Undibacterium parvum: one gene and its partner. The protein of the gene in region 1 interacts with the protein of each later gene in a pairwise test. Links are inferred from orthologs where the notes say so. Each region holds a gene or a part of one and is shown on either strand. Other genes may lie near its edges. The genes, in order: eno and rpe.

Region 1 (14,562 bases):
ATATGATTAATGTCATCGCCAAGGCGCGCGCTGCAGCTAAAGAAGTTGGCTTATCCGAAGATCTTTTCATGGCCTGCGAACGTGGTGTCTCATTTGGATACAATAATTTGGTATCCGATATGCGCTCGCTCGCAATCATGCGTGAAACCAATTGCCCTGTGGTTTTTGATGCCACCCACTCGGTGCAGTTGCCGGGCGGGCAGGGCACATCTTCCGGCGGGCAACGCGAGTTTGTTCCGGTATTGGCGCGTGCGGCGATTGCGGTTGGCGTAGCTGGCTTGTTTATGGAAACTCATCCGAATCCTGCAATGGCCATGTCGGACGGTCCGAATGCTGTGCCATTAGGACGCATGAAAGAATTGCTATCAACTTTGATCGACCTTGATCGGGTTGTGAAAAAGAATGGATTCCTGGAGTCCAGTTTTAACTGATTTATTGCGTGATGCAAGTCCCGTCCGCGCCGACTCAGGTGGCGGGCGGTGAAGATAAAAGCTTTTGAACCCATCGACCTGAAGATACGCTGACAGTGCCGCCATTAAGCGCCGCTGCCATATTCTTGTCATTACCAAAAATCAAAATGTCGTTTTATCTAGAAACCCGTTACATGCAACGGTGAGACCCAGCCGCATTATTTTATTTTGTTGGCGAATTTCTTATTTTAAATTGATCGTTTAGGAGAATTGAATGAGTGCTATTGTTGATATTATCGGTCGTGAAATCATGGATTCACGCGGTAATCCTACCGTTGAATGCGATGTCTTGCTGGAATCTGGTGTTATGGGGCGTGCCTCAGTACCTTCCGGTGCCTCGACCGGTAGCCGCGAAGCGATGGAGCTGCGGGACGGCGATAAATCGCGTTTTCTGGGCAAGGGCGTACTCAAAGCCTGCGAGAACATCAACACAGAAATAGCCGAAGCGATCATGGGTTTAGACGCTAACGAACAAGCTTTTCTGGATCGTACTTTGATCGATTTAGATGGTACTGAAAACAAATCGCGCCTAGGTGCAAACGCCATGTTGGCAGTTTCCATGGCTGTCGCCAAAGCGGCCGCTGAAGAGGCTGGCTTGCCGTTGTATCGTTACTTCGGTGGTTCGGGCGCCATGCAAATGCCAGTGCCGATGATGAATGTCATCAACGGCGGCGCACATGCCGATAATAATCTGGATATTCAAGAATTCATGATTATCCCGGTTGGTGCACCTAGTTTTCGCGAAGCAATACGTTACGGTGCAGAAGTTTTTCATGCACTTAAAAAAATCCTGCACGACAAAGGTTTAACGACAGCTGTTGGCGATGAGGGTGGATTTGCACCATCAGTAGAAAATCATGAATCTGCCATCAAACTGATTATTCAAGCGATAGAAGCCGCTGGCTACGAGCCAGGCACACAAATCGCTCTTGGCCTCGATTGCGCCGCTAGCGAATTCTACAAAGACGGTAAATATCACTTGGAAGGCGAAGGACTGACTTTGTCGGCTACTGATTTCACGAATTTGCTGGCAACTTGGGTCGACAAATATCCTATCATCTCTATCGAAGACGGCATGGCCGAAGGCGATTGGGACGGCTGGGCAATTCTGACAGAGAAACTCGGAAAAACAGTGCAGATCGTTGGCGATGACTTGTTCGTCACCAATACCAAGATCTTCAAAGAAGGCATACAAAAAGGCATCGCTAATTCGATACTGATCAAAATTAATCAGATTGGTACTTTGACCGAAACTTTTGCCGCTATCGAAATGGCTAAGCGCGCTGGCTATACAGCGGTAATCTCACATCGCTCTGGCGAAACCGAAGACAGCACGATTGCTGATATCGCCGTCGGTATGAACGCTCTGCAAATTAAAACAGGATCTATGTCCCGTTCTGATCGTATGGCAAAATACAATCAACTCTTGCGCATCGAAGAAGATTTGGGTGAAGTGGCTAGTTACCCAGGCCGCGACGCTTTCTATAATTTGAAGTAAGCTTTATTTGTAAAAGGGAGAGCATTTGTTCTCCTTTTTTATGTACTTTATTTTTGATAGATTAAAACTCAATGCGCTTACTTGCCATCGTGTTCGTCACCTTGTTATTGTTGATTCAATATCCGCTGTGGTTGGGTAAAGGCGGTTGGCTGCGCGTTTGGGAATTAGATAGGCAAGTAAGCGCAGCGCAAAAGAAGAATGAAGATCTGAAAGAGAGAAATAATAAACTCGCTTCAGAAGTTGAAGATCTAAAAATAGGTACAGGCGCTGTAGAAGAACGCGCTCGTTTTGAGTTGGGAATGATTAAGAGAGATGAAATCTTTGTACAGATACTTAATGCTGGCACCGAATTAAAATCCAACCCGGCAGCAGCTTTAGGAAGTAAGCCAGTTATTGGTGCGCGGCAATAGCAAAGTAAGCGAATCGGAGAGGCAAATAATAGCCTGGTATTTCGCATAATTTATATTATGTAAAATTGAAGTTCAAAATTTACGCATCAATAGAAGCGATATTTAACCGTTCGGCGAAGTAAAAGTAGTCACTTAGTGGACGTAAATGTGGAACTTCCCGAATAAAATGAAATAAATCTGATACCCTTACTGCAATAAGTATTTGAATTTAATGATTTATTCACGTTTGTTGCGACAGAAACGCGCTAATGTAAAACTTTGGACTCTACTTACCTAATGCTTTGGTCCATTTCAATCAGTCCAAATTATTACGTTAATCGGAATGCTTTAACGTAAAAGTATCCGGTTGAAAACATTGCTCTCGCTAGTCATTATTCTGTCTTTCTTCGCTTAGCTCGCGTAGTCGGTTGAATGGCCGCCGCATTTTTTGCAGCTCCCAATTCGCATTCATGCAGCTTACGAAGAAGCAAGTCTCTCTCTACAGCCGAGCCTGCCAAGGCATGAGTATTGTTGGAAATCTGAATTTTTAACTGTATTAGTTCGCGATTGACAATCTCGCGAGCTTCAGAAGCGGCTTGAATCGCACCTTCTAAATTGCCTATTGTTTGCCTCAGGTTGGCCATCTGAGACTGAAACGCATTGGATTCAGCGTGATGCACGTCGACCTTCATTTTGTATTCAACGCGCGCTGTTTCTAGTGCTTTTTGAAGCCTAATATTAGCTGTGCGCTCTCGATCGATTTCTAGAAGCGCCCGTCTTTCCGCTGACGCCAGTCTATCTTCGTTTAATTTTGCTGAAGCACGGAGTTTTTCCATTTCTAAGACCAGCTCACGGAGAGCATCATCTAGTTTCGCATTACTTACGGATATATCATTTTTTGAGTCTTCCAATTGAGATTCGAGCGATGAGTTCGTCGATATTAAGGCTGTAATTTCGTGTTTGAGTACATCACATTCAGTATGCGTTTCCATTAGTTCTTTTTGCATGCTATTAAATGTTGATATTGCTTGGTCGCGGGCAGCAACCGCCAAATTGGCCTTGTCATTTGCCTGTTCAACCTGCAACAGCACATCAACCTTCAAAGATGCCAGCGTTTCTTGAGCGGCATTTTGGGCCGCTGACCACAAAGTGGCAACGAGATCTCCCGCTGCGGTTTTCAAGGATTCCGGCAAATCGGGATGACTAACAGTCACCCTGCTTTTGTCGCGCAGGTTTTCCCAGAAACGATTCAGGGCTTCCGCAGGTGCCGACATGCTGCCTTTTCGCACCAGCTGGTATAACTTATTGGCTGTCGGCGTCATTCCATAGCGGAAGAACATGGCCACACACACTTCACGATACAGATCCTGTGTCTGTGGGAATTGATTGCGAAGTACGTCGATGTCCGCCAAGAGCATGCGCTCATTCTGTTCAAGAGTATCCATATATTCATTCATTGAAGTTATTGGTTGATAATACAACGTATTACGTTATATTTCCAACTTTTAAATCAATAAATATGACATTACTCTTATAATGTCTATTATTATTGATAATATTGAATAATCAACGATCTTCATCGCATGAAAATTTCCTCGGTCATTGATACAAAGCCTGGCTCAGTACTCAGTAAAATATCCAGCGGCTTAACGTCTGTGATCTTGAGAAAGATTCGTGTTTGAATAGGCCTAACTAAAACTGTCTGGCTAGTAGCTTCTTAGCAGTAAGCTCGGCTATTGTTAGGCTCGCCCAATAAATGGTTCCATTGAAAATCAATTATTGGCACTACTCAATGGAGCCATATGACGTCACACTGCCTCCATTAGATCGCCTTCTACGCTGTGCGCACTAGCCGTTGCGTATTTGCGGTCGCCCATTTTCCAACATTGAGGATATTTATCGTGAGTGCGATGTTTGATGAAGTTTTGCATAAAATTACCATCGTCGGCGGTGGTGCCGGCGGCCTGGAATTAGCGGTGCGCCTGGGCCAGCAATTAGGCAAGAAGAAGAAAGCCCTGATTACCCTGGTCGATGCCAGCCCTACCCATTTGTGGAAGCCGCTACTGCATCAGGTCGCGGCTGGCACCTTAGATAGCCAAGCGGATGAGAGAGAATATTTCGCCTTAGCGCGCGCCAATCATTTTGAATTCCGCCTGGGGCGCATGAATGGCCTGGACAGACGCTATAAGAAAATTTTTCTGGCACCGACTTTGGATGAGAATAATGAGGAGCTATTGCCCACCCAGTCGATCGCTTACGATAGTTTGGTGCTAGCACTGGGTAGCCAGAGTAATGATTTTGGCACTAAGGGCGTGCGTGAGCATTGCATCATGCTCGATACCTTAGCGGCGGCCGAGCGTTTCCACAAAAAACTGGTGAATTGTTGCCTGCGCGCGCAGTCATTGGCGCAGGTCGCAGGCGAAGGTCGCTTCACCGTCACGATCATAGGAGGCGGCGCGACTGGGGTCGAGCTAGCGGCCGAGCTGCACATGACCACTAAAATATTATCCAGCTATGGCTTGGTAAATTTTCATCCTGAAAAAGACTTGAAGATTGTCTTGGTCGATGCCGCCCCGCGCTTACTGCAAATGCTGCCTGAACGCCTTGCGGCAGCGGTCGCCAAAGAGTTGCGCAGTATCGCCGTGGAAGTTCACACCAATGAAAAAGTAGTGGAGGTCAGCAAAGACGGGGTCATGATGGCCAGCGGAAAATTCATCCCCAGCGGTATCGTGGTGTGGGCGGCAGGTATCAAGGCCGCCGATTTCTTAAAGGATATCGATGGACTGGAAAGCAATCGTATCAATCAATTGGTACTCAACGCGCAATTGCAAACTAGCCGCGATCCGGCCATTTTTGCGATCGGCGATTGCTGCGCCTGCCCGCAAGGAGAAGGCCTGCCTGCAGTGCCGCCACGCGCCCAGGCCGCGCATCAGCAAGCGAGCCTACTGGCCAAATCGCTGATACGCATGCTCAATGGCAAAGAGTTGCTGACTTATCGCTACACCGACCACGGCTCTTTGCTCTCGCTAGGAAATTACAGTACCGTCGGTAGCTTGATGGGGGCGCTCGCGAGTGGCTCTATCTTCATCGAAGGCACAATCGCCAAATGGATGTACTGGTCGCTACACAAGCATCATCAAGTGGTGGTCTACGGCTGGTTTCACACCTGGCTGGCCACTTGGGTCGCCAGCATAGACAGGGTCAGAAATCCGCGCATCAAGCTGCACTGACTACGCAAACTACACGCCACGCCCCACACGTGTAGGCGCATATTCCATGCGCTTGCTGGCAGCATTTGGGCCTGCAGGCCGCATAGGGATTGCGTAAGCGCTCCCTATTCAAACAAAATCGAGCACCATGCTGGGTTGAATTTGCAACAGAAAATGTAAATGATGTAAGTGGCAGCGCAACAGGGCAATTTTAGACGGCCATACAGGCCCTGATTGAGCGCCTGCGCAGTTTTTAATGAGATTCCTCGTTCACCCCTGCCCCCCCCTATGGCTAGCGTTTATTACGAAGACTGTTAGCCTGCCGTGCATTAACCAAATATCTAGGCAAAAACAAAATAAACTTAGGAGTCATGAGAAAACTGAATCAATAGTGCAGTATATGTCTCTTTTTTTTGAAAATTTCTGGCGATAAACTGGTTTTGTCCTTGAGCAAGATCTTTCTCAGGGCAAGCCGATCACGGCATGGGACAGATGGAAATTTCAATATGAAAAAATATTAGGAGTAAGGCATATGGCGCACGAAAAATCAGTAGAAGTAGATCACATCAACTTTGCATCACAACAGCGCAGGCAATTCATGCGCGGCGCCGGGGCCTTGGCGCTCGCTGGTCTGGCGCTGCCTTTGACCGCATGCGGTGAAGATCCAGATGAACCTATTCCACCACAGCCGCCCGAGCCTTTACCACCACCGCCTCCGGTGACGACTTATCTGGTGCCGAAAGAAGGCGCATCGCACGCCGCTACCTGGATGGCTTACGGTGCCTCGGTCTCGGCCTGGGGTAACTTCAACGGCACCCCAGAAGAGCGCGATATGTCGAATAGCCGCCTGCTAGCGCGTGAAGATCTGATGCGTATCGCGGCCCAATTGTCGCGCTTTGAAGACGTCACCATGCTGGTGGCAAATAACACCGATCTGGCCGAAGCCAATCGCTTGCTCGATAAAGTGTTTGCCGGCACCGGCAACTTCAATCGCTGGAACCCAAGCACCAACATAGGCGTAGACGGTAAAATTTTTAGTAATGGGCGCGCCCTGCCAGCGATGAACCGCAATCGCATCGAGTTGCTGATCAAGACCGACAACGCCAGCAATCGCAATCAGGCTAATTGTGCCCATCCCCTCGAAAAGGTAAAAGTTTCTTTTTGGAATAGTCTTGAACACTGATTACTTGTAATATTCTTACCGAAATAATCCGTTTTTTCTTGCTTATTTGTATATCCGTAATAATGAATTAGCGTCCAACCTTAACGTTTTTACCTTTTCGAGGGAATGGGCTGTATCCCTACAGGGGGTTGTAAGCCCAAAGCCCAGATTATTTTGGATGTCTTTTAAATCAATGAGTTATGAATCAAAACACTCGTTCCGGGTCGTCATGCTGCAGGTATTTCTAACCACTTACCTCTGCTCAGACGTCCAGCCATGCTCCATAGGCATGGATATCAATCATCGGGACTGTCGCGGTAGCCTGGAGTCGGGCGATTAATTCGAAAAGAAAAGCGGTGGCTGGTTTGCCTGATTCGTGAATGTTATACGCGGCGGTCGCCTCATCATAGTCAAACACTCCATGCGATGCGACACAGCCCAGATCGAGCTTGCCGCCGGCATCGCCGCTCAAGAGAACCGCGCGCATTGCATCGCCAAGCGGTGGGTTCCAGTTGCTGCCAAGAGTCAATATACCGCCAATAATCGGCGTCAGCGCCTTCGGCGGATAAGTTCCACCAGCATGGGGAATTGGCAGGCTGGTTCGGTGTAATTTGCGTACGCTAGCAACTTTTTCCTGCGCATACGCTACTAATGTAGCGTTGATTGATTGTTTGGCTTCAAACACCGCGTAGACGCTTTCCGCAGGAATAATGAATTGATCACCATGCCGAAATATGAAAGGCGAATACTGGCGGTCGAACACTACAACGTCGATCTGATCGGGGTCGTCTCAGAAAACGGAAAATAAAGCACGCTAAGCGTGCGTGGAGGCTGGCACCCAGCGGTACAGCGTCGGAATGGACACGCCGAGGTTCTTGGCCACGTCCTTGGGCGGCACCCCGCTGGCCAGCAGCTTCTTGGCCGACTCGATCTTGCTGTCGGTCATCTTCGGCTTGCGGCCGCCTTTGCGGCCGAGCTGCTTGGCGACTTCCAGCCCGGCGCGGGTGCGCTCGACGGTCAGCTCGCGCTCCATTTCGGCAAGGCTCGCCATGACGTGGAAGAAGAACCGCCCGGATGGTGTGCCGGTGTCGATGGAGTCGGTGAGGCTCCTGAACTGGACACCGTGCTTGTGCAGATCGCCGACCAGATCGACCAGTTGCTTGACCGACCGGCCCAGCCGGTCGAGCTTCCAGACGACCAAAGTATCGCCTTCGCGCAGCATTTCGAGCGTCTTGGCCAAGCCAGGCCGGTCTGCCCGCGTGCCACTCACCTTGTCCTCGAAGACCTTTTTACATCCGGCCTTGCTCAAGGCTTCGCGTTGCAGCTCCAGGTTCTGATCCTGCGTCGAGACGCGCGCATAGCCAATCAACATGGCTTGTCTCGCGCCCGGTCGATGCGTTCCTGCATCGCCTGCATCACTTCTTCGTGGGTGTACGATCTGGCGTTGGCGTCGGTGGCTTGCCGCAGGGCTTCCTCAACCTCGCGCGTCATCCGCTCGTAATCCTCCGGCCACAGCGCTTGCTCCATGCGCAGCGACGCCTGACCCAGCAGGTGCAGCAGGCTGAACAGCCGCATGTCGTTGGTGGCGACGATGCGCTCCCGAATCTGCTCCTGAATAGCTTCGCTAGCCCGATGCGCTTGTGGTGTGGCAGTCCCCTCGTAGTCAGCGGGGAATTCCGCTTCCTCGGCAATCCTTGCCCAGGCGCTGGCCAGCGCCTCGATGGTTGACGTGCTCATTTCCGCCGCTCCTGTGCTCTTTGGCGAATCAACCGGCCAAGGGGCCTCGACGCGAAAACCAGCAGCATCACGCCTATCGGATACCAGGTCGAGAAGACCACCAAGGCATCGAAGGCTGGCCGTCCGGTGTTGGTAGGCAGTACGGCGGTCACAGCCATCAACCCGCCGACCGTCCAGATGATGCGCCACACGTAGGGCATCACGCGGGGCACGTAGCCGTCATCGAAAGCGGTCTGGTAGTAGCGGCGCAGGCCGCGCTCGGCAAGCGCCTGGCGCTGCCGCTCCGACAGCGCATCCGTCCGGCCATACCAGCGCCGGAATGGTGGACAGCGCAGCAGCAAAGGGGTGAAGAGGATCATCACCGCCACGATCGCGACACCCCACGCCATGACGGCGCCGGCATCGGGCCGCTTGGCGTTCTCGATCACGGGCGCGAAGACGCCCGGAGCACCGATCATCCAGAACAGCGCAATGTGCTGATGGAAGGAGAGCTTCATTTGCTCATCCACTTGCGCAGCAGGCGCTTTTTCAGGGAGGCGCGTTCTTGCGGGTTGCGTCCCTTGTGATTGGCGATGCGATCCGCCGTGGCGGCCTGGCGCTTGACGGGCCAGTAGGAGCGGCCATCCTTGCCCATCGACCAGACGCTGCTGGCCTGGTTTTCCAGCAGGGGCAGATGGGCGCTCAGGGCTTCGGGCGACGCGCTGGTCAGCGCCGTGCGCTCACGGGTGCGCCAGCGCTGATGCCAGAGCTTCTTGTCCTCGCGCTCGCTGCCGCAGGTCGTGTGCCCGACGATGGGTGTTTTGCGGCGGCTGCGGCTCATAACGTAGTGGTCTCCAAGAACATTCAGGACTGATCCCAGGCGTCGATGGTCAAGACCTGATCGGCAGGACAGGCGGCTACGCGGTCGGGAACTGGATGGTGTTCAGTCTCATGCCGACCCCATTCGATTGATCGCGTCGCTTGCGGCACGCTGCGACGCAAGGAGGTTTGCGACCTGGTTTAGCAGCCGTGTCCGCTGCATGTCTGTTACCTATCTCCCCGACCGCTCATTGGACCAACTCCAGAGATTGGGCTCTATCGCTCAGCCAATACGAAACCGGCATTGGCTGATGCCACAACCGAGACGAACACAAATGGCTCGGTACCTGTATTTCGCGCCCCGTGCACTTGGCCCGGTCTTGCCACGGCTATCTCACCTTCCCTGAGGGCACGAACAATCCCATTGCCCTGAAAGTAATCAGCCATTCCCGACAAAACAGTCCACGTGTCTTGGCCGTGAGGATGAATGTGAGCCGCAATTTCCTGCCCGGGATGGACATGCCAAACCACGATAATTGAGTCTCGGGTTTCAAGCACAACGGAACGAATAGGCTCGCCTTCGGACGGCTGAACATACTCGGCTACAGAAAATATTCTCGATTCAACAGTCATCGGAGATCCCTCTTTCACAGTGCACCCAGACAGGCTGGATATGAGTTCTAACTCGAATTTTAACGGGAGGCTGGTCGTGCGGTCGTGCAGTTGCCGATGAGCGTGTCGGCTGCTGCCTCCTTGCCCACCAGCGAACTCACGTCCGTTGCGGCCATCCAGAAGGTCTTGCCCGAGCGCGGCTCATAGGTCGCGGGATCGAACACGCCAGAGGGGCCGAACATCGGCGGCTTGATTGGTCATGGCTCCATGCCTTTGTCGTTACGGTCTTCATCGTCGGCATCCTGACGCACGGCGGGCAATTGCTGGAGCAACGCCGGCAGCCATTCCTGTACCGTCTCCCACACCACATCGAGGTTGATGTCGAAATAGCCGTGAGCCATGCGATTACGCATATTGCGCATGCTGCGCCACGGCACGTCGGCATGCGCCTGGGTGAACTCGACGTAGCCATCCATCACCTTTGTGGCCGCCTCGCCGATGACGATCAGGCTCATGATGACGGCCTGCTGGGTGCGCTTGTCGGCCAAGAAGTCGTCCTTGGCCATCCCTTCCACGAAGCTGCGCGCATCGGTTGCGGCCTGCTGAATGTGGTCGAGGTAATCGGGCAGGCGGTTCTCGCTCATATCGGTTGCGCCTCCGCGAGCACCTTGGCCCGGAACTTCGGCGGCAGGTCGCCGGGAGTCAGCAGATCGACGTCAACGCCGAGCAGCGATTTCAGTTCTTCTTCCAAATCGCCCAAGTCCAACAACGTGGCACCGGGCAGCGCATCGACCAACAGGTCGAGGTCGCTGCCATCCCGGTCGGTGCCATGCAGCACCGAGCCGAAGACGCGCGGGTTCGCGGCGCGAAAGCGGCCTACCGCTTCACGCACTGCGCTTCGCTTCATGTCAAGCACAACAGACGGTCGCATGCGCATCCTTTCTTATCGAAACTCGTTGAGATGATATGCAATCAAGAATAGAATTTCAAGAACTATTTTCGAGAATCGCAATGCCTTGATTCCCGTGCCGCGCCGGTTGCCTTGGCGGGCTTGTCACAAACCTACGTTTTCAAGAAGAAGGAAACCGCATGCCCCGCCGTTCGATCCTCTCCGCCGCCGAGCGCGAAAGCCTGCTGGCGTTGCCGGACACCAAGGATGAGTTGATCCGTCACTACACGTTCAGCGAAAGCGACCTCTCCATCATCCGGCAGCGGCGCGGCCCGGCCAATCGGCTGGGCTTCGCGGTGCAGCTCTGCTACCTGCGCTTTCCCGGCGTCATCCTTGGCGCTGATGAGCCACCGTTCCCGCCATTGCTGAGACTGGTCGCCAACCAGCTCAAGGTCGGCATCGAAAGCTGGGACGAGTACGGGCAGCGTGAGCAGACCCGACGCGAGCACCTGGTCGAGCTGCAAACGGTGTTCGGCTTCCAGCCGTTCACGATTGGCCACTACCGGCAGGCTGTCCAGTTGCTGACCGAGCTGGCCATGCAAACCGACAAGGGCATCGTGCTGGCCAGAGCCTTGATCGAGCACCTGCGGCGGCAGTCGGTCATTGTGCCCGCCCTCAACGCCGTCGAGCGGGCGAGCGCCGAAGCGATTACCCGCGCCAACCGGCGTCTCTACGACGCCTTGGCTGAGCCGCTGACGGACGTGCATCGCCGTCGCCTCGACGATCTGCTCAAGCGCCGCGACAACGGCAAGACGACGTGGCTGGCCTGGCTGCGGCAATCCCCGGTCAAACCAAACTCGCGGCACATGCTGGAACACATCGAACGCCTCAAGGCGTGGCAGGCGCTCGACCTGCCCTCCGGCATCGAGCGGCTGGTTCACCAGAACCGGCTGCTCAAGATCGCCCGCGAGGGCGGCCAGATGACGCCCGCCGACCTGGCGAAGTTCGAGCCGCAGCGGCGTTACGCGACCCTGGTGGCGCTCGCCATCGAGGGCATGGCCACCGTCACCGACGAAATCATCGACCTGCATGACCGCATCCTGGGCAAGCTGTTCAATGCCGCCAAGAACAAGCATCAGCAGCAGTTCCAGGCATCCGGCAAGGCGATCAATGCCAAGGTGCGGCTGTTCGGGCGCATCGGCCAGGCGCTGATCGAGGCCAAGCAAGCGGGCCGCGATCCGTTCGCCGCCATCGAGGCCGTCATGTCCTGGGATGCTTTCGCCGAGAGCGTCACCGAAGCGCAGCGGCTCGCGCAACCCGAGGACTTCGATTTCCTGCACCGCATCGGCGAGAGCTACGCCACGCTGCGCCGCTACGCGCCGGAATTTCTCGACGTGCTCAAGTTGCGGGCCGCGCCCGCCGCCAAGGACGTACTCGACGCCATCGAGGTGCTGCGCAGCATGAACAGCGACAACGCCCGCAAGGTGCCCACCGACGCGCCGACCGAGTTCATCAAGCCGCGCTGGCAGAAGCTGGTGATGACCGACACCGGCATCGACCGGCGCTACTACGAACTGTGCGCGCTGTCGGAGCTGAAGAACGCGCTGCGCTCCGGCGACATCTGGGTGCAAGGCTCGCGCCAGTTCAAGGACTTCGAGGACTACCTGGTGCCGCCCGCGAAATTCGCCAGCCTCAAGCAGGCCAGCGAATTGCCGCTGGCCGTGGCCACCGATTGCGACCAGTACCTGCATGACCGGCTGACGCTGCTGGAAACGCAGCTCGCCACCGTCAACCGCATGGCGCTGGCCAACGAGCTGCCGGACGCCATCATCACGGAGTCGGGCCTGAAGATCACGCCGCTCGATGCGGCGGTGCCCGATACCGCACAGGCCCTGATCGACCAGACGGCGATGATCCTACCGCACGTCAAGATCACCGAATTGCTGCTGGAGGTAGACGAATGGACGGGCTTCACCCGGCACTTCGCCCACCTGAAGTCAGGCGACCTGGCCAAGGACAAAAACCTGTTGCTGACCACGATCCTCGCCGACGCGATCAACCTGGGCCTGACCAAGATGGCGGAATCGTGCCCCGGCACGACCTACGCCAAGCTGGCCTGGCTGCAAGCCTGGCACATCCGCGACGAAACCTACGGGGCGGCACTGGCCGAGCTGGTCAACGCGCAGTTCCGACATCCCTTCGCCGAGCATTGGGGCGACGGCACCACGTCATCGTCGGACGGCCAGAACTTCCGCACCGGCAGCAAGGCCGAGAGCACCGGCCACATCAATCCGAAATACGGCAGCAGCCCAGGGCGGACGTTCTACACCCATATCTCCGACCAGTACGCGCCGTTCCACACCAAGGTCGTGAACGTCGGCGTGCGCGACTCGACCTACGTGCTCGACGGCCTGCTGTATCACGAATCCGACCTGCGGATCGAGGAGCACTACACCGACACGGCAGGGTTCACGGACCACGTCTTCGCGTTGATGCACCTGCTGGGCTTCCGCTTCGCCCCGCGCATTCGTGACCTGGGCGACACCAAGCTCTACATCCCGAAGGGCGATGCCACCTACGAGGCGTTGAAACCGATGATCGGCGGCACGCTCAACATCAAGCACGTCCGCGCCCATTGGGATGAAATCCTGCGGATGGCCACCTCGATCAAGCAGGGCACGGCGACGGCCTCGCTGATGCTCAGGAAGCTTGGCAGCTACCCGCGCCAGAACGGCCTGGCCGTCGCCCTGCGTGAGCTGGGACGCATCGAGCGCACACTGTTCATCCTGGACTGGCTGCAAAGCGTCGAGCTGCGCCGCCGCGTGCATGCCGGGCTGAACAAAGGCGAGGCGCGCAACGCGCTGGCCCGCGCCGTGTTCTTCAACCGCCTGGGGGAAATCCGCGACCGCAGCTTCGAGCAGCAGCGCTACCGGGCCAGCGGCCTCAACCTGGTGACGGCGGCCATCGTGCTATGGAACACGGTCTATCTGGAGCGGGCCGCGAACGCCTTGCGTGGCCACGGTCAAGCCGTCGATGACGGCCTGTTGCAGTACCTGTCGCCGCTCGGCTGGGAGCACATCAACCTGACCGGCGATTACCTCTGGCGCAGCAGCGCCAAGATCGGCGCGGGCAAGTTCAGGCCGCTACGGCCGCTGCAACCGGCTTAGCGTGCTTTATTTTCCGTTTTCTGAGACGACCCCTGATCGCTAAAAGCACCGGTGCTATCGACAACATGTGCCGATGTCGCTTGGTAACGCTGCGGCAAATATTGTTGTAGCAGTTTCAGCCAAACACCTTCGGTAGCATCGCCTTTCGTTCCTGGATGCGCAAATGCTTTTCGTGCGATCGAAAGCTGTAATTCAATATCTTGGTGTAGGCTGGCGAGCAGCCCGGATAAAGACCATTTACTCATTGTATTTCCAGTCATTTTTGTGATTACGACAGAGGGAAACGCGGGCCGAACAGTTCGCGCCGCGCCTTGAGCGCATCGCCGTTTTGCCCCTTACGGACATAGTCAATGGCAACGGTTGCCTGGCGACCGGCTTCCTTGAGAAGTGTTTGCGCGCGCTGCTTCCGTGCGCTGTCCATGCCGTCACTGATAGCAGGCCCAAGGCCAGCCGGATCGGGCCAGGTATCGACAACACGGTCAGCCAAGGTGGCGAACAATGCCTGAACTTCACGGTCGAATTGCCCGCCCCAGCCACCATGGAGACATTCCAGCGCCATGACTTCGAGAAGGAACGACGGCTTTACAGGCTTCTCACCGTGCTTAGGGTTGTTGTTCCAGTACTTGACCAT
Region 2 (15,991 bases), 1.7 Mb from region 1 along the record:
AGCCATGCTTTTTTCAATGGCACCAGCGTCTTTTTGCAGGTACTAGGACAAGAGATGGCCTCGCATGTGGTCGATATTCAACGCCCATTAGATGTTGCCTGCAAGAGCTGGCGGGTCGCCACTAGTTTGCCTGAGCTCAAAGCTAAGCGTTACGGCTACGGCACTTACATCGCGGAAAATTATGATGCCTTGATCGATCATCCGGTAGAAATGGGCGACTTCGCATTGGCGACGTTTGAGGCGCATGGCGTGCCGCATGATGTCGTGGTCAGTGGCCAGGTTCCGAATCTGGATATGGATCGCATTGTCGCCGACCTGAAAGAAATCTGCGAGAGCCAGATCGCCTTCTTCGAGCCAGCCAGCAAGCGCGCACCTATGGACCGTTATGTGTTCCTGACCATGGTGGTCGGTGAAGGCTACGGCGGGCTCGAGCATAGAGCCTCGACCGCCTTGCTGTGCAATCGCAATGAGATGCCGTTCAAACATCAGCCTGAAATGAGCGATGGCTATCTGAGCTTTTTAGGTCTGTGTAGTCACGAATATTTCCACACCTGGAATGTCAAGCGTATCAAGCCAGCCGCCTTTGCGCATTACGATTTGAGCCGTGAAAATTACACCAGCCTATTGTGGTTGTTTGAGGGTTTCACCAGTTATTACGATGATTTGATGTTGCTTAGGGCAGGCCTGATCGATGAGAGCAGCTATTTTAAATTGCTCTCAAAAACCATCAATGGGGTACTGCGTGGTGCTGGCCGCCACAAGCAAAGCGTGGCCGAATCTAGTTTCGATGCCTGGACTAAATATTATCGTCAGGATGAAAACTCGCCGAATGCCATCGTCAGCTATTACACCAAGGGCTCGCTGGTAGCGCTGGCGCTGGATCTGACTATCCGAGCCGAGACCTCTGGTGAAAAAACTCTGGACGATGTGATGCGCGCACTGTGGCAGCACTACGGCCGTGACTTTTACCAGTTAGCTTTAAGCGGTCAGCAACAAGGTTTGGCCGAAAATGAAATCGTCTCCCTGATAGAGCAAGCGACGGGCGTGAAAACCCAGCGCTTCATGGATAAATATGTACGCGGCACCGAAGATGTACCGCTGACTAAGTTATATGCTGAGTTTGGCGTCGCTATCAAAGATCAACGCAAAAACAGTAAGGCCAGTCTGGGCGTGCGGGTAGTCAAAGACGGTGCTGACTGTAAGCTGGCCAATGTTTTCACAAGCCGCGCCGCCCATCAAGCCGGCTTGTCGGCCGGCGATATCCTGATGGCCATCAATGGCTTACGCGTCACTGCCGCCGATGTTGGAGATGGTCTTGCTACTGCGGTGGGGCGCTATACGGTAGGAGAAACGGTGCAGTTGCACGCCTTCCGCCGCGATGAATTGCTGACCCTGCAAGCGACTCTGCAAAGCGACGATGTGCCTGCGTTTAATCTGCTGTTGGCAGAGAAATCGAAAGCCCCCTTGCTGGCGCTGCGACCGTCTCTGGTCGCCAGCAAGAAATCACGCAAGGCTTGAGTCTAATTCGAAATTAAAACTATAGTAAAACACGATGCGCAATGTTGATGCGGCCTACAGCACGAAAAGCTCTGTAAACCCGCATAAACATTGCGCAATCGATTTTAAAATTTTAGAAAAACAGCTTCTGCATTTCCATGCCTGGGTTTTTAGCGCGCATGAAGGCCTCACCGACCAGGAAGCCGTGTACATGGGCTGCGCGCATGCGTGTGACGTCGTCCACGGCCATAATGCCCGATTCGGTAATCACCAGTTTCTCGCTAGGGATGCGTGGCAGCAGACCTAGGGTGGTGTCTAGCGTCACCTCAAACGTGCGCAGGTTGCGGTTATTGATTCCTAATAAGGCAGTCTTGAGTTTCAAGGCGGCGTCCAACTCTGCTGCGTTATGCACTTCGACCAGCACGCTCATGCCTAGCTCATGGGCGCAGGCTTCCAGTTCGGCCATCAAACCGTGATCTAAGGCTGCGACTATCAGTAAAATCGCATCCGCTCCCCAGCTGCGTGCCTGATAGATCTGGTAAGGATCGATCATAAAATCCTTGCGTAAGGCCGGAATATCACAAGCGGCACGCGCCTGTTGCAGATACTCGGGCGTGCCCTGAAAGAACTGCACGTCAGTAAGAACCGAGAGGCAAGCTGCGCCATGTTGCGCATAGCTGGCGGCGATCTCGGCAGGACGGAAATCGGCGCGTAAGATGCCTTTGGAGGGCGAGGCTTTTTTGATTTCGGCAATCACCGCGGCCTGGCCTGCCGCAATCTTGCTGCGCAGGGAGGCTTCAAAATCGCGTAGGCTAGCCCGCGCTTCGGTATTGCCTTCGACTTCGCTGCGCAGGCTGCTGTAAGACTGGTATTTTTTTGCGGCAGCCACTTCGTCTTTTTTGACGTCGAGAATTTTATTCAGAATATCGGACATCGTTTACTTTCCTAATTGCTGAGTGACCAGGATGAACTGTTCCAGCTTAGCCAGTGCCGCGCCGGAAGCGATCGCCGTTTGCGCTTTTTTAACGCCGTCGGCAATCGAGCTGGCAACGCCGGCGCCATACAGCGCCGCACCTGCATTGAGGCTGACAATGTCGGTGGCGGGGCCGGCCACATTATTCATGACGTCGAGAATTTTTTGTTTCGACTCTTGCGCGCCAGATACTTTCAGGTTGCGGTTCGAGACCATTTGCAGGCCAAAATCTTCAGGGTGGATATCGTATTCGCGGATTTCTCCGTTCACCAGTTCGCCCACCATGGTTGGCGCGCCTAGCGAGACTTCATCCATATTGTCGCGGCCCCAGACCACCAGCGCATGTTGGGCGCCCAGTCTTTGCAATACGCGCACCTGGATACCGACCAGATCCGGATGGAATACGCCCATCAAAATATTCGGTGCGCCGGCCGGATTGGTCAAAGGCCCCAGAATATTAAAGATGGTGCGCACGCCTAGCTCTTTACGCACTGGTGCCGCATGTTTCATGGCGGCGTGATGATTCGGTGCGAACATGAAACCTATGCCAGTCTGGGCAATCGACTGGGCGATTTGCTCAGGCTTGAGGTTGATGTTAACGCCCAGTGATTCCAGTACATCAGCGCTGCCGGACGATGAGGAAACGCTGCGGCCGCCATGTTTGGCGACGCGGGCGCCGGCGGCGGCCGTAACAAACATCGAGGCGGTAGAAATATTAAAGGTATGCGCGCCGTCACCACCAGTGCCGACGATGTCGATCAGATTGGTGGTATTAGCCATCGGCACCTTGGTCGAGAGTTCGCGCATGACCTGAGCGGCGGCGGTGATCTCGCCTATGCTTTCTTTCTTGACGCGCAAACCGACGGTGAGGGCGGTGATCATCACCGGCGACATTTCTCCACCCATGATTTTACGAAACAGCGACAGCATTTCATCGTGGAATATTTCGCGATGTTCGATCAGGCGCGAGAGGGCTTCTTGCTGAGAGATGGTCATGATTATTTTCCGGTCAAAAAGTTCTTGAGCAAGGCATGCCCATGTTCAGACAATATCGACTCAGGATGAAACTGCACACCCTGCAAATTGAAAGTTTTATGCCGCACACCCATGATTTCGCCATCCTCAGTCCAGGCCGTCACTTCCAGGCAATCGGGCAAGCTGGATCTTTCTATCGCCAGCGAGTGATAACGGGTAACGGTGTAAGGACTAGGCAAGTCTTTGAACACGCCGACCCCGGTATGCGCGATAGCTGAAGTTTTTCCATGCATGACCTGCTTGGCGCGTATGACTTTGCCGCCGAAGGCAGCAGCGATACTCTGATGCCCGAGGCAGACGCCTAAAATCGGAATCTCGCCAGAAAAGCGTTTGAGCACCGGCACCGAAATCCCCGCTTCCAGCGGCGTACAAGGGCCAGGCGAGATGCAGATGTGATCGGGCTTTAAGGCGGCGATTTCATCGAGCGTGATCTCATCGTTGCGGTAGGTACGTACATCCTCACCCAACTCGGCAAAATACTGCACCAGGTTGTAAGTGAAGGAATCGTAGTTGTCTATCATTAATAACATTTAAATCTCCCCATCCAGGCCATCTTGCACTTGTTCCGCTGCCCGCAATACCGCGCGCGCCTTGTTTTCGGTTTCTTGCCATTCCATTTCAGGCACAGAGTCGGCCACGATGCCCGCTGCGGCCTGTACATACAACATGCCGTCTTTGAGTACACCGGTGCGTATTGCAATCGCCAGATCCATTTCGCCGCCAAACGACAAATAGCCACAGGCACCGCCATAGATGCCGCGCTTGGTCGGCTCTAACTGATCAATCAGTTCCATCGCACGTACTTTCGGCGCACCGGATAAAGTGCCGGCCGGGAAGGTGGCTTTGAGTACGTCGAGATTGGATAAATTCGGCTGCAAGATGCCTTCGACGTTAGAGACGATATGCTGTACGTGCGAGTATTTTTCTATCACCATCTGATCGGTCACTTTAACGCTACCGGTCTGGGCAATCCGGCCAATGTCGTTACGCGCCAGATCGATCAGCATCACGTGTTCGGCGATTTCTTTAGGGTCTGCCAATAGTTCGATGGCTAACTGGGCATCACTTTCCGGAGTGGCACCGCGTGGGCGGGTGCCGGCCAGCGGACGTATCGTGACCTTTTTATTGCCGTCCTTATTTTCACCACCCAGGGTTTCGTTACGTACCAAAATTTCCGGCGAGGCACCGATAATCTGCATATCGCCAAAATTATAGAAATACATGTATGGCGAAGGATTCAGCGAGCGTAAGGCGCGATACAAAGACAGCGGTGAATCGACATAAGGTTTCTTGATGCGTTGACCAATTTGCACCTGCATCAAGTCGCCGGCCATGATGTATTCCTTGGCTTTGGCAACCGCCTCCAGATAATCGGCCTTGTTAAAATCGCGGATGCTGTCGGTACGTACCGAGGCCGAAGTCACCGGTGCATCGACGCTACGGCGCAGCATGCTGCGTAACTCTTTGAGGCGCTGGCGTGCTTTCGACCAAGCTTCTGGCTGAGTCGTGTCGGCATATACGATCAGATACAGTTTGCCGGAAACATTGTCGATCACCGCTAACTCTTCGGTCAGTAGTAACTGTATATCGGGCAAACCTAAATCATCTTTGGGGGCGCTATTGGCCAAGCGCTTTTCTACGTAACGCACTGCGTCGTAGCCAAAATAGCCGGCCAGACCGCCGCAAAAACGCGGTAAGCCAGGGCGCAAGGCAACCTTGAAGCGCGACTGAAATTCGGCTATGAAGTCTAGCGGATTGCCTTCCACGGTTTCGGTCACGACGCCATGCTTGACGACCTCGGTACGCATGCCATAGCTGCGCATCAGGGTGTGGGCTGGCAAACCGATAAACGAGTAGCGGCCGAAGCGTTCGCCTCCCATCACCGATTCTAGTAAGAAGCTATTCTTGCCGCCGTTCTGGTTTTGCGCCAGTTTCAGATACAGGGTCAGTGGCGTTTCCAGATCGGCCAGCGCTTCCGCGATCATGGGGATACGGTTGTAGCCTTGCGCGGCCAGCGATTTAAATTCGAGTTCGGTCATTGTGTGCTTTCAGCCGTCATGGAAACGGAACCTGTAGATTCAGGTTCCAGCTTATACGGGTAAGACAGGGTAAAAAAACATGCAAACTAGCGCGAGGGATGTGCGTAATCTGCCCGGCAAACTATCAGTTGTGCCAGCGTCGCCAAAGCCAGGCCTCAAACGTGCCTGGTATCATTGCGGGATGTTTTTTATCGGAGAACATTCTGGGATATTGAACGTAAGTTTGCTAGTAATTGGGTTTAATTAAGTCGCTATCAGCAAGTCTTAAACAAGTAAAAACAGCAGAAAATCATTGTATGTTGCCACGCCTGATTAAAGTTGCTGCTTCTAATAAGGAAGCAACTATACCATCGCTTTCGACATTTTGTATAGCTTCACCGTGATTGTAGCCGTAGGGCACTAATAACACCGGGCAGTTGGCGGCGCGGGCAGCTTGCGCATCATTCGATGAGTCGCCTAGCGCCAACACTTTGGCCGGAGCTAAATCAAAATCGGCACACACTTGCAGTAAAGCGATGGGGTCGGGCTTCTTACGGCTAAACGAGTCGCCGCCATACACTACCTCAAAAAAGCCAGCCAGCCCTTTTTTCTCCATCAGCGGCAGCGCAAAGGCCAGCGGTTTATTGGTGACGCAGGCCATGCGCAAACCTTGCGCTTGCATGGCTTGCAATCCCTCTACGACATCCGGGTAGAGCATGCTGAAATCGCCATTGATGCAGAGATAGTGACGTTGGTAAGACTCCATCGCCGCGTCGAAGTGTTGCGCAATTTGTTCTGCCGAAAAATCGAGTGCCAATACCCGCTCGATCAAGTTTTCAGAGCCTTTGCCGACAAAGCGTTTGATGGTGGCAATGTCAATCGCCGCCAGAGTAAATTCGTCACGCATACGATTGACGGCAACTAAAAAATCGGGAGCGGTGTCTAGCATGGTTCCGTCTAAATCGATGATGACGGCCTGGATATTATCTAGTGCAACAGTAAGTGCGGCGGTAAGCATAATCAAAAATAGAGTGCGCAATAAACATGCGCCTTCTGGCATGAAAATGCTCTGGAAGGCGCATGGATGCTGGGGGTAGCTTTAAGAATCGACAAAGTTTAGCGAAAAAAAGCAGGAAAGTTAAACTTTCGCCAATTCGCTACGCATGGCATTGATCACAGCCGTATAGTCGGGCTTGCCGAAAATAGCCGAGCCAGCGACGAAGGTGTCGGCACCCGCCGCAGCGATTTCGGCGATATTGTCGATTTTTACGCCACCATCAACTTGTAGCATGATGTCGCGACCGCTGGCGTCTATCATTTTGCGAACTGCGGCGATTTTTTTCAAAGTGTGGGGGATGAAAGACTGGCCACCAAAGCCGGGATTGACCGACATCAGTAAAATCAAATCGAGCTTATCCATCACATGTTCTAGTATGTGCAAAGGTGTGGCTGGATTTAATACCAGACCAGCTTTACAGCCATGCTCGCGTATCAGTTGCAAGGTACGGTCTATGTGCTCTGAGCCTTCCGGATGAAAACTGATGATGTTGGCACCGGCTTTGGCAAAATCAGGAATGATGCGGTCTACCGGCTTAACCATCAGATGCACGTCGATAGGCACTTGTACGTGCGGGCGTATCGCCTCGCAGACCAAAGGTCCTATCGTTAAATTGGGAACATAATGGTTGTCCATGACGTCGAAGTGAATCATGTCGGCGCCGGCGGCAACGACATTACGGACTTCTTCACCGAGTCTGGCGAAGTCGGCGGATAGAATACTAGGGGCGATGCGGTAGGTGGTCATGATAATTGCTTTGATGTGAGTTAGCTTAAATTGGCAATGGCGCTATTTTACTCCTGCATGCATTTGCTAGCTCTTGTAAGATGCGGCTTAGGCAGAAGTTTGCAATTTAGAATACTGAACAAGGAAGAGTGAGATGGCAGCATATCAAATCGAAGTGGCAGTCGCGACCCAATATCTGGCAGAACAATCGGATCCAGATAATGGTGACTATGTATTCGCGTACACCATTACCATCACCAACACAGGAACGGTAGCGGCGCAATTGATCTCGCGCCATTGGGTGATTACCGATGCGAATAATCGGGTGCAGGAAGTCAAGGGACTGGGAGTGGTCGGGCATCAACCCCTGTTGCAGGCCGAGCAGGGCTTTGAATATAGTAGTGGTAGCTCTTTAAAAACCCAGCACGGCAGTATGAAAGGATCCTATTTCTTCGTGGCTGAAGATGGGCACAAGTTTGAAGTGCAAATCCCGGAATTCGTACTTTCTTTGCCGCGCACTTTGCATTAAGCTGCGCTAGTTTCTATCAACGCTCTTAGTTAGTCGACTCGTTTTTGTTTTCTACGGCGTTTGATTTTTTTGTCGGCTGTTCTGGTTTTCGCCCCGAAAACATAGTCCACCAAACGATGAAAACAAACAAAAGCGTTGCGCCACAAGCTTCTAGTGCCAATAACCACATTATTTATTACTCCTATGTTGATACAAATTTCTCAAGCGAGGATTTTACTCCTGGCGAGCTTGTTCGGTGCGCTGACTGCTTGTACCAGCGTTTCCCTGGATACGCCGGTGGTGAAAACGCCAGTCGTGGTGCCCGCGAGCACCGTGAGTTCTGCTACGTCTAAATGGGCGCAATTGTACAAGCCCGTCAGTTTTTCGGCTTTGCCTGGCTGGCGTCAGGATCAATTGACTGAGCTTTGGCCAGCCTTTATGGCATCCTGTTCTGCGATTAAAAATAAGCCCGAGTGGAAAGAGCCATGTGCCATTGCAAAAGACTTGGATGCGAAAGACAATCAGGCGCTGCTGGATTTTTTTGAGGCATTTTTTACCCCGCATCAGGTTCTCAATGCGGATGGCGGCAATGAGGGCCTGATCACTGGCTACTACGAACCCTTGCTGCGTGGGGCGCGTCAACGCGGCGGTGCTTTTCAAACGCCGCTGTATCGCACCCCGCCTGATTTATTGACGATAGATTTATCTAGTGTTTATCCCGATTTGAAGCATATGCGTTTGCGTGGCCGCCTGGTCGGCAACAAAGTAGTTCCGTATGCCTCGCGCGCTGACATGTTGCCCGCCGTGGTGGGTAAAGAGTTGGTTTGGGTAGACGATGCGATCGATGCTTTTTTTCTGCAAATACAAGGCTCAGGGCGAGTTTATCTGTCTGATAGCAATGAAACGATACGGCTGGCGTATGCTGATCAAAACGGCCACCCGTATAAATCTATAGGTCGCTATCTGGTCGATAAGGGCGAGTTAAAGCTGGAGCAGGCTTCCGCCCAAGGGATTAAAGAATGGTTGAGCAATAATCCGGCTCGTCAGGACGAATTGTTAAACGCTAATCCTAGCGTGGTATTTTTTAAAGAAGAAAAAATCATCAATCCAGCCATAGGACCCAAGGGGGCCTTGGGCGTACCCTTGACTGGGCAACGTTCTATCGCGATTGATCCTCAGTATCTTCCTTTGGGTGTGCCGGTATTTTTATCCACGACTCAGCCCAATAGCAGTGTCAGTCTTCAGAGGTTAATGATGGCGCAAGACACTGGTGGCGCTATTCGTGGTGCGGTGCGCGCAGATTTTTTTTGGGGCTTTGGAAATCTGGCTGGCGAATCTGCCGGTCGTATGAAGCAAAAAGGCGCGCTGTGGGTGTTGCTGCCTAAGTCGCCGGGTTGATCGCTAATTTGTAGTAGATCTATTTTATTTTGTTCGTCATTAAAAACTTAAACTCAGGAGTGTGGATATGGAATACCAAAATATTATTGTTGAGACTAAAGATAAAGTCGGTGTTATTACCTTAAATCGCCCTAAGGCTTTGAACGCGCTTAACGACCAGTTAATGGATGAGCTGGGTTTTGCGCTGAAGTCCTTCGATCAAGACGAGGCGATTGCCTGTATCGTACTTACCGGTAGTGAGAAAGCATTTGCCGCTGGTGCTGATATCGGTGCCATGGCTAACTATACCTATATGGATGCGTATAAGGACGATTACATCACGCGTAACTGGGAGCAAATTCGTCAGATACGTAAACCAGTGATCGCTGCGGTGGCTGGTTATGCGCTGGGTGGTGGGTGTGAGTTGGCCATGATGTGTGATTTCATTATCGCCGCTGAAAATGCCAAATTCGGTCAACCAGAAATCAAACTCGGTACCTTGCCTGGTGCCGGTGGTACGCAGCGTCTGCCGCGCGCCATCTCAAAATCAAAAGCCATGGATATGTGCCTGACCGCGCGCATGATGGACGCGGTTGAAGCGGAGCGCGCTGGTTTGGTGTCGCGTATTGTCCCTTTAGATAAGTTGATGGAAGAGACTATGGCTGCCGCAACTACGATTGCTGCGATGTCTTTGCCTATCGTGCTGATGATTAAGGATTCCGTCAATCGCGCGTTCGAAACGACACTGGCCGAAGGCGTGAATTTTGAGCGACGCCTATTCCATAGTAGCTTTGCGACCGAAGACCAAAAAGAAGGCATGAAAGCTTTCATGGAAAAACGCCCGGCAAATTTTGTAAATAAGTAAGCGTATAAATCATTTAAACAAAAGCTTGCCAATCCAGCGCAAGCTTTGCTATAGTTCGCCTCCCGCTGAAGAGCGGGGCGAAATGAAGAAAGTAAGGCAAGCGAAGCAGTCCTAGGTTTGAGTGACGATGTGAATCAAATTCAAGCGCTAATAAAACAAGGGGTTGACGAGTAGAAGGAAATGCCGCATAATCTCATCTCTCTGCTGCTTACAAACAAAACGCTTTGTAGCAATCTGGCAGAAACGCTTTGCAGTCGGTGAGAATCGATAGTGACGCGCCAAAAAACAGAAGACAGATCTTTAACAATTAACAGTCAATAAATGTGGGCACTTGATAAAGAGCGCGGCTAATTACTTCGGTAGTTAGTTCAACTTAAAAAATATCAAATGTTCGCAAAAGTAATAAATAGGACTTTCTCGCAAGAGAAAAGCCTGTCAGTTATTTGAGTGAGCGACACCGTTCGAAAGAACGGAGTTCAGAAATGAACACAAAACAGAGATTAAACTGAAGAGTTTGATCCTGGCTCAGATTGAACGCTGGCGGCATGCCTTACACATGCAAGTCGAACGGTAACGCGGAGCAATCTGGCGACGAGTGGCGAACGGGTGAGTAATATATCGGAACATACCCTAGAGTGGGGGATAACGTAGCGAAAGTTACGCTAATACCGCATACGATCTGAGGATGAAAGTGGGGGATCGCAAGACCTCATGCTCATGGAGTGGCCGATATCTGATTAGCTAGTTGGTAGGGTAAAAGCCTACCAAGGCGACGATCAGTAGCTGGTTTGAGAGAACGACCAGCCACACTGGAACTGAGACACGGTCCAGACTCCTACGGGAGGCAGCAGTGGGGAATTTTGGACAATGGGGGCAACCCTGATCCAGCAATGCCGCGTGAGTGAAGAAGGCCTTCGGGTTGTAAAGCTCTTTTGTCAGGGAAGAAAAGGTAGTCTCTAATACAGACTGCTCATGACGGTACCTGAAGAATAAGCACCGGCTAACTACGTGCCAGCAGCCGCGGTAATACGTAGGGTGCAAGCGTTAATCGGAATTACTGGGCGTAAAGCGTGCGCAGGCGGTTATATAAGTCAGATGTGAAATCCCTGGGCTCAACCTAGGAACTGCATTTGAGACTGTATGGCTAGAGTGTGTCAGAGGGGGGTAGAATTCCACGTGTAGCAGTGAAATGCGTAGATATGTGGAGGAATACCGATGGCGAAGGCAGCCCCCTGGGATAACACTGACGCTCATGCACGAAAGCGTGGGGAGCAAACAGGATTAGATACCCTGGTAGTCCACGCCCTAAACGATGTCTACTAGTTGTTGGGTCTTAATTGACTTAGTAACGCAGCTAACGCGTGAAGTAGACCGCCTGGGGAGTACGGTCGCAAGATTAAAACTCAAAGGAATTGACGGGGACCCGCACAAGCGGTGGATGATGTGGATTAATTCGATGCAACGCGAAAAACCTTACCTACCCTTGACATGTACAGAATGCCGAAGAGATTTGGCGGTGCTCGCAAGAGAACTGTAACACAGGTGCTGCATGGCTGTCGTCAGCTCGTGTCGTGAGATGTTGGGTTAAGTCCCGCAACGAGCGCAACCCTTGTCATTAGTTGCTACATTAAGTTGAGCACTCTAATGAGACTGCCGGTGACAAACCGGAGGAAGGTGGGGATGACGTCAAGTCCTCATGGCCCTTATGGGTAGGGCTTCACACGTCATACAATGGTACATACAGAGGGCCGCCAACCCGCGAGGGGGAGCTAATCCCAGAAAGTGTATCGTAGTCCGGATTGTAGTCTGCAACTCGACTACATGAAGTTGGAATCGCTAGTAATCGCGGATCAGCATGTCGCGGTGAATACGTTCCCGGGTCTTGTACACACCGCCCGTCACACCATGGGAGCGGGTTTCGCCAGAAGTAGGTAGCTTAACCGTAAGGAGGGCGCTTACCACGGCGGGATTCGTGACTGGGGTGAAGTCGTAACAAGGTAGCCGTATCGGAAGGTGCGGCTGGATCACCTCCTTTCTAGAGTGCGCTACAAGTTAAGTGTCCACACTTATTGACTGTTAATGATAAAGAACGTAGCGATGGAGCGATTCATCGGTACCGAGTTCCCGAATTGGGGGTTTAGCTCATCTGGTAGAGCACCTGCTTTGCAAGCAGGGGGTGAACGGTTCGATCCCGTTAACCTCCACCATTTACGTAGTAAAGAAGTCGTAAATAAGTGGGGCTGTAGCTCAGCTGGTTAGAGCACCGTGTTGATAACGCGGGGGTCGTTGGTTCGAGTCCAACCAGCCCTACCAGTAAAATGGAGTGGGAAGAAAAAACAAATGTGAGTAGCGCGCGCGCTATTGAGATTTGTTCTTTCGAAACGAAAGCAAAGTATCAAGTAAGACCGTTCTTTAACAATTGAGAAGAAGTAAAGTAGAAATAATCAAAATTATTTCTGTGAAGGAAATTAATAACGACAGTTATTAACGATAATTCATGGAAGGGTTGTGATTGTATCAAACAAACATAAAATGTATTAAAAAGAGTTTGAAAAGCACTGTAGCAATACAGGGTTTTAGAAAATCAAATATCTTGAGATACGGCAAACGCTAAAGTAATACTCATAGTAATAAGAACTATAGCGATTTTTTGGTGATGAACCTGAGCGTAGGTGTTACTGGAAAAATCATCTGGCTCTGCCAGTGATTTTGAACTAGCACCACATCAAAGTAGATTTTTACTTTGATGTGAACAATCAGACGCCAGAATCTAAAGTTATAGGGACAAGTGACTAAGTGCACATGGTGGATGCCTTGGCGATTACAGGCGATGAAGGACGTAGTAGCTTGCGATAAGCTGCGGGGAGTGAGCAAACACACTTTGATCCGCAGATTTCCGAATGGGGAAACCCACCCTTAGGGGTATTGCATACTCAATACATAGGTATGCAAGGCGAACGCGGCGAACTGAAACATCTAAGTAGCTGCAGGAAAAGAAATCAACCGAGATTCCCAAAGTAGTGGCGAGCGAAATGGGAACAGCCTGCAAGATTTAGCATCTTTGATAATAGAATGGAATGGAAAGTCCAGCCATAGAGGGTGATAGCCCCTTATATGAAATCATCGGTGTGGAACTAAGTTTGCGACAAGTAGGGCGGGACACGTGAAATCCTGTCTGAACATGGGGGGACCATCCTCCAAGGCTAAATACTCGTAATCGACCGATAGTGAACCAGTACCGTGAGGGAAAGGCGAAAAGAACCCCGGAAGGGGAGTGAAATAGATCCTGAAACCGTGTGCATACAAACAGTAGGAGCGGACTTGTTCCGTGACTGCGTACCTTTTGTATAATGGGTCAGCGACTTACATTCAGTGGCAAGGTTAACCGCATAGGGAAGCCGTAGAGAAATCGAGTCCGAATAGGGCGAAATTAGTCGCTGGGTGTAGACCCGAAACCAAGTGATCTACTCATGGCCAGGATGAAGGTGCCGTAACAGGTACTGGAGGTCCGAACCCACTAATGTTGAAAAATTAGGGGATGAGCTGTGGGTAGGGGTGAAAGGCTAAACAAACTTGGAAATAGCTGGTTCTCTCCGAAAACTATTTAGGTAGTGCCTCAAGTATCACCATCGGGGGTAGAGCACTGTTATGGCTAGGGGGTCATCGCGACTTACCAACCCATTGCAAACTCCGAATACCGATGAGTGCGAGCTTGGGAGACAGACGTCGGGTGCTAACGTCCGGCGTCAAGAGGGAAACAACCCAGACCGCCAGCTAAGGTCCCAAAGTATCGCTAAGTGGAAAACGAAGTGGGAAGGCTAAAACAGTCAGGAGGTTGGCTTAGAAGCAGCCACCCTTTAAAGAAAGCGTAATAGCTCACTGATCGAGTCGTCCTGCGCGGAAGATGTAACGGGGCTAAGCGATACACCGAAGCTGCGGATATGTTTTAGGACATATGGTAGGAGAGCGTTCTGTAAGCCTGCGAAGGTGTCTTGTAAAGGATGCTGGAGGTATCAGAAGTGCGAATGCTGACATGAGTAGCGATAATGGGGGTGAAAAGCCTCCACGCCGTAAGCCCAAGGTTTCCTGTTCAACGTTCATCGGAGCAGGGTGAGTCGGCCCCTAAGGCGAGGCAGAGATGCGTAGCTGATGGGAAGCAGGTTAATATTCCTGCACCGTCGTATGATGCGATGGGGGGACGGATCGCGGAAGGTTGTCAGGCGGTTGGATGAGCCTGTTCTTGACTTGTAGAAGGCACTTAGGCAAATCCGGGTGCGTAATTCAAGGGGTTGAGACGAGTGAACTTGTTCACGAAGCAATCGGAAGTGGTTCCAAGAAAAGCCTCTAAGCTTCAGTCATACGAGACCGTACCGCAAACCGACACAGGTGGGCGAGATGAGTATTCTAAGGCGCTTGAGAGAACTCGGGAGAAGGAACTCGGCAAATTGGTACCGTAACTTCGGGATAAGGTACGCCCTTGTAGTTTGACCCCCCTGCGGGGGAAGGATGAAAGGGTTGCAATAAACTGGTGGCTGCAACTGTTTAATAAAAACACAGCACTATGCAAACACGAAAGTGGACGTATATGGTGTGACTCCTGCCCGGTGCTGGAAGATTAAATGATGGGGTGCAAGCTCTTGATTGAAGTCCCAGTAAACGGCGGCCGTAACTATAACGGTCCTAAGGTAGCGAAATTCCTTGTCGGGTAAGTTCCGACCTGCACGAATGGAGTAATGATGGCCACACTGTCTCCTCCCGAGACTCAGCGAAGTTGAAATGTTTGTGATGATGCAATCTACCCGCGGCTAGACGGAAAGACCCCATGAACCTTTACTGTAGCTTTGCATTGGACTTTGAACCAATCTGTGTAGGATAGGTGGGAGGCTTTGAAGCGTGGACGCCAGTCTGCGTGGAGCCATCCTTGAAATACCACCCTGGTTTGTTTGAGGTTCTAACCTTGGTCCGTTATCCGGATCGGGGACAGTGCATGGTAGGCAGTTTGACTGGGGCGGTCTCCTCCCAAAGTGTAACGGAGGAGTTCGAAGGTACGCTAGTTACGGTCGGACATCGTGACGATAGTGCAATGGCATAAGCGTGCTTAACTGCGAGACTGACAAGTCGAGCAGGTACGAAAGTAGGACATAGTGATCCGGTGGTTCTGTATGGAAGGGCCATCGCTCAACGGATAAAAGGTACTCTGGGGATAACAGGCTGATTCCTCCCAAGAGTTCATATCGACGGGGGAGTTTGGCACCTCGATGTCGGCTCATCACATCCTGGGGCTGTAGCCGGTCCCAAGGGTATGGCTGTTCGCCATTTAAAGTGGTACGTGAGCTGGGTTTAAAACGTCGTGAGACAGTTTGGTCCCTATCTGCCGTGGGCGTTGGAAGTTTGAAGGGGGCTGCTCCTAGTACGAGAGGACCGGAGTGGACGAACCTCTGGTGTATCGGTTGTCACGCCAGTGGCATTGCCGAGTAGCTATGTTCGGAATAGATAACCGCTGAAAGCATCTAAGCGGGAAACTAGCCTTAAGATGAGACTTCCCAGAGACTAGATCTCTTTAAAGGGTCGTTCGAGACCAGGACGTTGATAGGCTGGGTGTGGAAGTGCAGTAATGCATTAAGCTAACCAGTACTAATTGCCCGTAAGGCTTGTCCCTATAACTTTAGTGTTATAGATTTACGACAAGTATTGTTTGTGTGTTTGCCTTATGTCGTCGAGGAATCGACGAAGTTTGGTACAAATCACAACCGCCTAAGTCCTGCACTCAACATGCAGGCACGCTGCAGCGATGGTCAATCGCTCAGCACAAAGATTATTGATGGACAAGTGAACCATGTTTGCTTGCCTTGGTGGTGCAAACCGCCCTACGACCCTTCTTCCCAATTGGACCTGTTGCGACGCACAGAATAACGTGCGCCACAATAAGTCAACA

The links.
Region 2: the proteins of eno (region 1) and rpe interact in binary tests that used the Escherichia coli proteins (3 or more experiments, as listed by UniProt). The link is inferred for Undibacterium parvum from one-to-one orthologs.

The regions. Positions count from the first base shown.
Region 1 is NZ_CP034464.1:4,498,098-4,512,659, forward strand. Bases 1-2,826 are described here. They hold eno (phosphopyruvate hydratase), read left to right. Parts: upstream 1-684; coding sequence 685-1,968; downstream 1,969-2,826. Other genes in these bases: kdsA (3-deoxy-8-phosphooctulonate synthase), read left to right, coding at 1-431; ftsB (cell division protein FtsB), read left to right, coding at 2,040-2,378; EJN92_RS19610 (DNA-binding protein), read right to left, coding at 2,750-2,826. Outside these bases: more of EJN92_RS19610, read right to left, coding at 2,827-3,814; EJN92_RS19615 (NAD(P)/FAD-dependent oxidoreductase), read left to right, coding at 4,268-5,587; EJN92_RS19620 (hypothetical protein), read left to right, coding at 6,099-6,749; EJN92_RS19625 (DUF6602 domain-containing protein), read right to left, coding at 6,991-7,503; EJN92_RS19630 (recombinase family protein), read right to left, coding at 7,543-8,100; EJN92_RS19635 (hypothetical protein), read right to left, coding at 8,094-8,465; EJN92_RS19640 (hypothetical protein), read right to left, coding at 8,462-8,962; EJN92_RS19645 (hypothetical protein), read right to left, coding at 8,959-9,285; EJN92_RS21480 (hypothetical protein), read right to left, coding at 9,309-9,446; EJN92_RS19650 (cupin domain-containing protein), read right to left, coding at 9,540-9,896; EJN92_RS21645 (hypothetical protein), read right to left, coding at 9,956-10,117; EJN92_RS19655 (HepT-like ribonuclease domain-containing protein), read right to left, coding at 10,133-10,519; EJN92_RS19660 (nucleotidyltransferase family protein), read right to left, coding at 10,516-10,806; EJN92_RS19665 (Tn3-like element ISPa38 family transposase), read left to right, coding at 10,965-13,931; EJN92_RS19670 (DUF6602 domain-containing protein), read right to left, coding at 13,928-14,176; EJN92_RS19675 (CBASS oligonucleotide cyclase), read right to left, coding at 14,200-14,562. UniProt on the Escherichia coli protein: Catalyzes the reversible conversion of 2-phosphoglycerate (2-PG) into phosphoenolpyruvate (PEP). It is essential for the degradation of carbohydrates via glycolysis.
Region 2 is NZ_CP034464.1:2,830,599-2,846,589, forward strand. What follows is about bases 5,495-8,377. They hold rpe (ribulose-phosphate 3-epimerase), read right to left. Parts: upstream 7,328-8,377; coding sequence 6,662-7,327; downstream 5,495-6,661. Other genes in these bases: trpE (anthranilate synthase component I), read right to left, coding at 5,495-5,544; EJN92_RS12435 (phosphoglycolate phosphatase), read right to left, coding at 5,834-6,541; apaG (Co2+/Mg2+ efflux protein ApaG), read left to right, coding at 7,461-7,835; mltA (murein transglycosylase A), read left to right, coding at 8,019-8,377. Outside these bases: EJN92_RS12410 (M61 family metallopeptidase), read left to right, coding at 1-1,518; indole-3-glycerol phosphate synthase TrpC, read right to left, coding at 1,631-2,431; trpD (anthranilate phosphoribosyltransferase), read right to left, coding at 2,435-3,466; EJN92_RS12425 (anthranilate synthase component II), read right to left, coding at 3,469-4,035; more of trpE, read right to left, coding at 4,036-5,494; more of mltA, read left to right, coding at 8,378-9,212; EJN92_RS12455 (enoyl-CoA hydratase), read left to right, coding at 9,280-10,056. UniProt on the Escherichia coli protein: Catalyzes the reversible epimerization of D-ribulose 5-phosphate to D-xylulose 5-phosphate.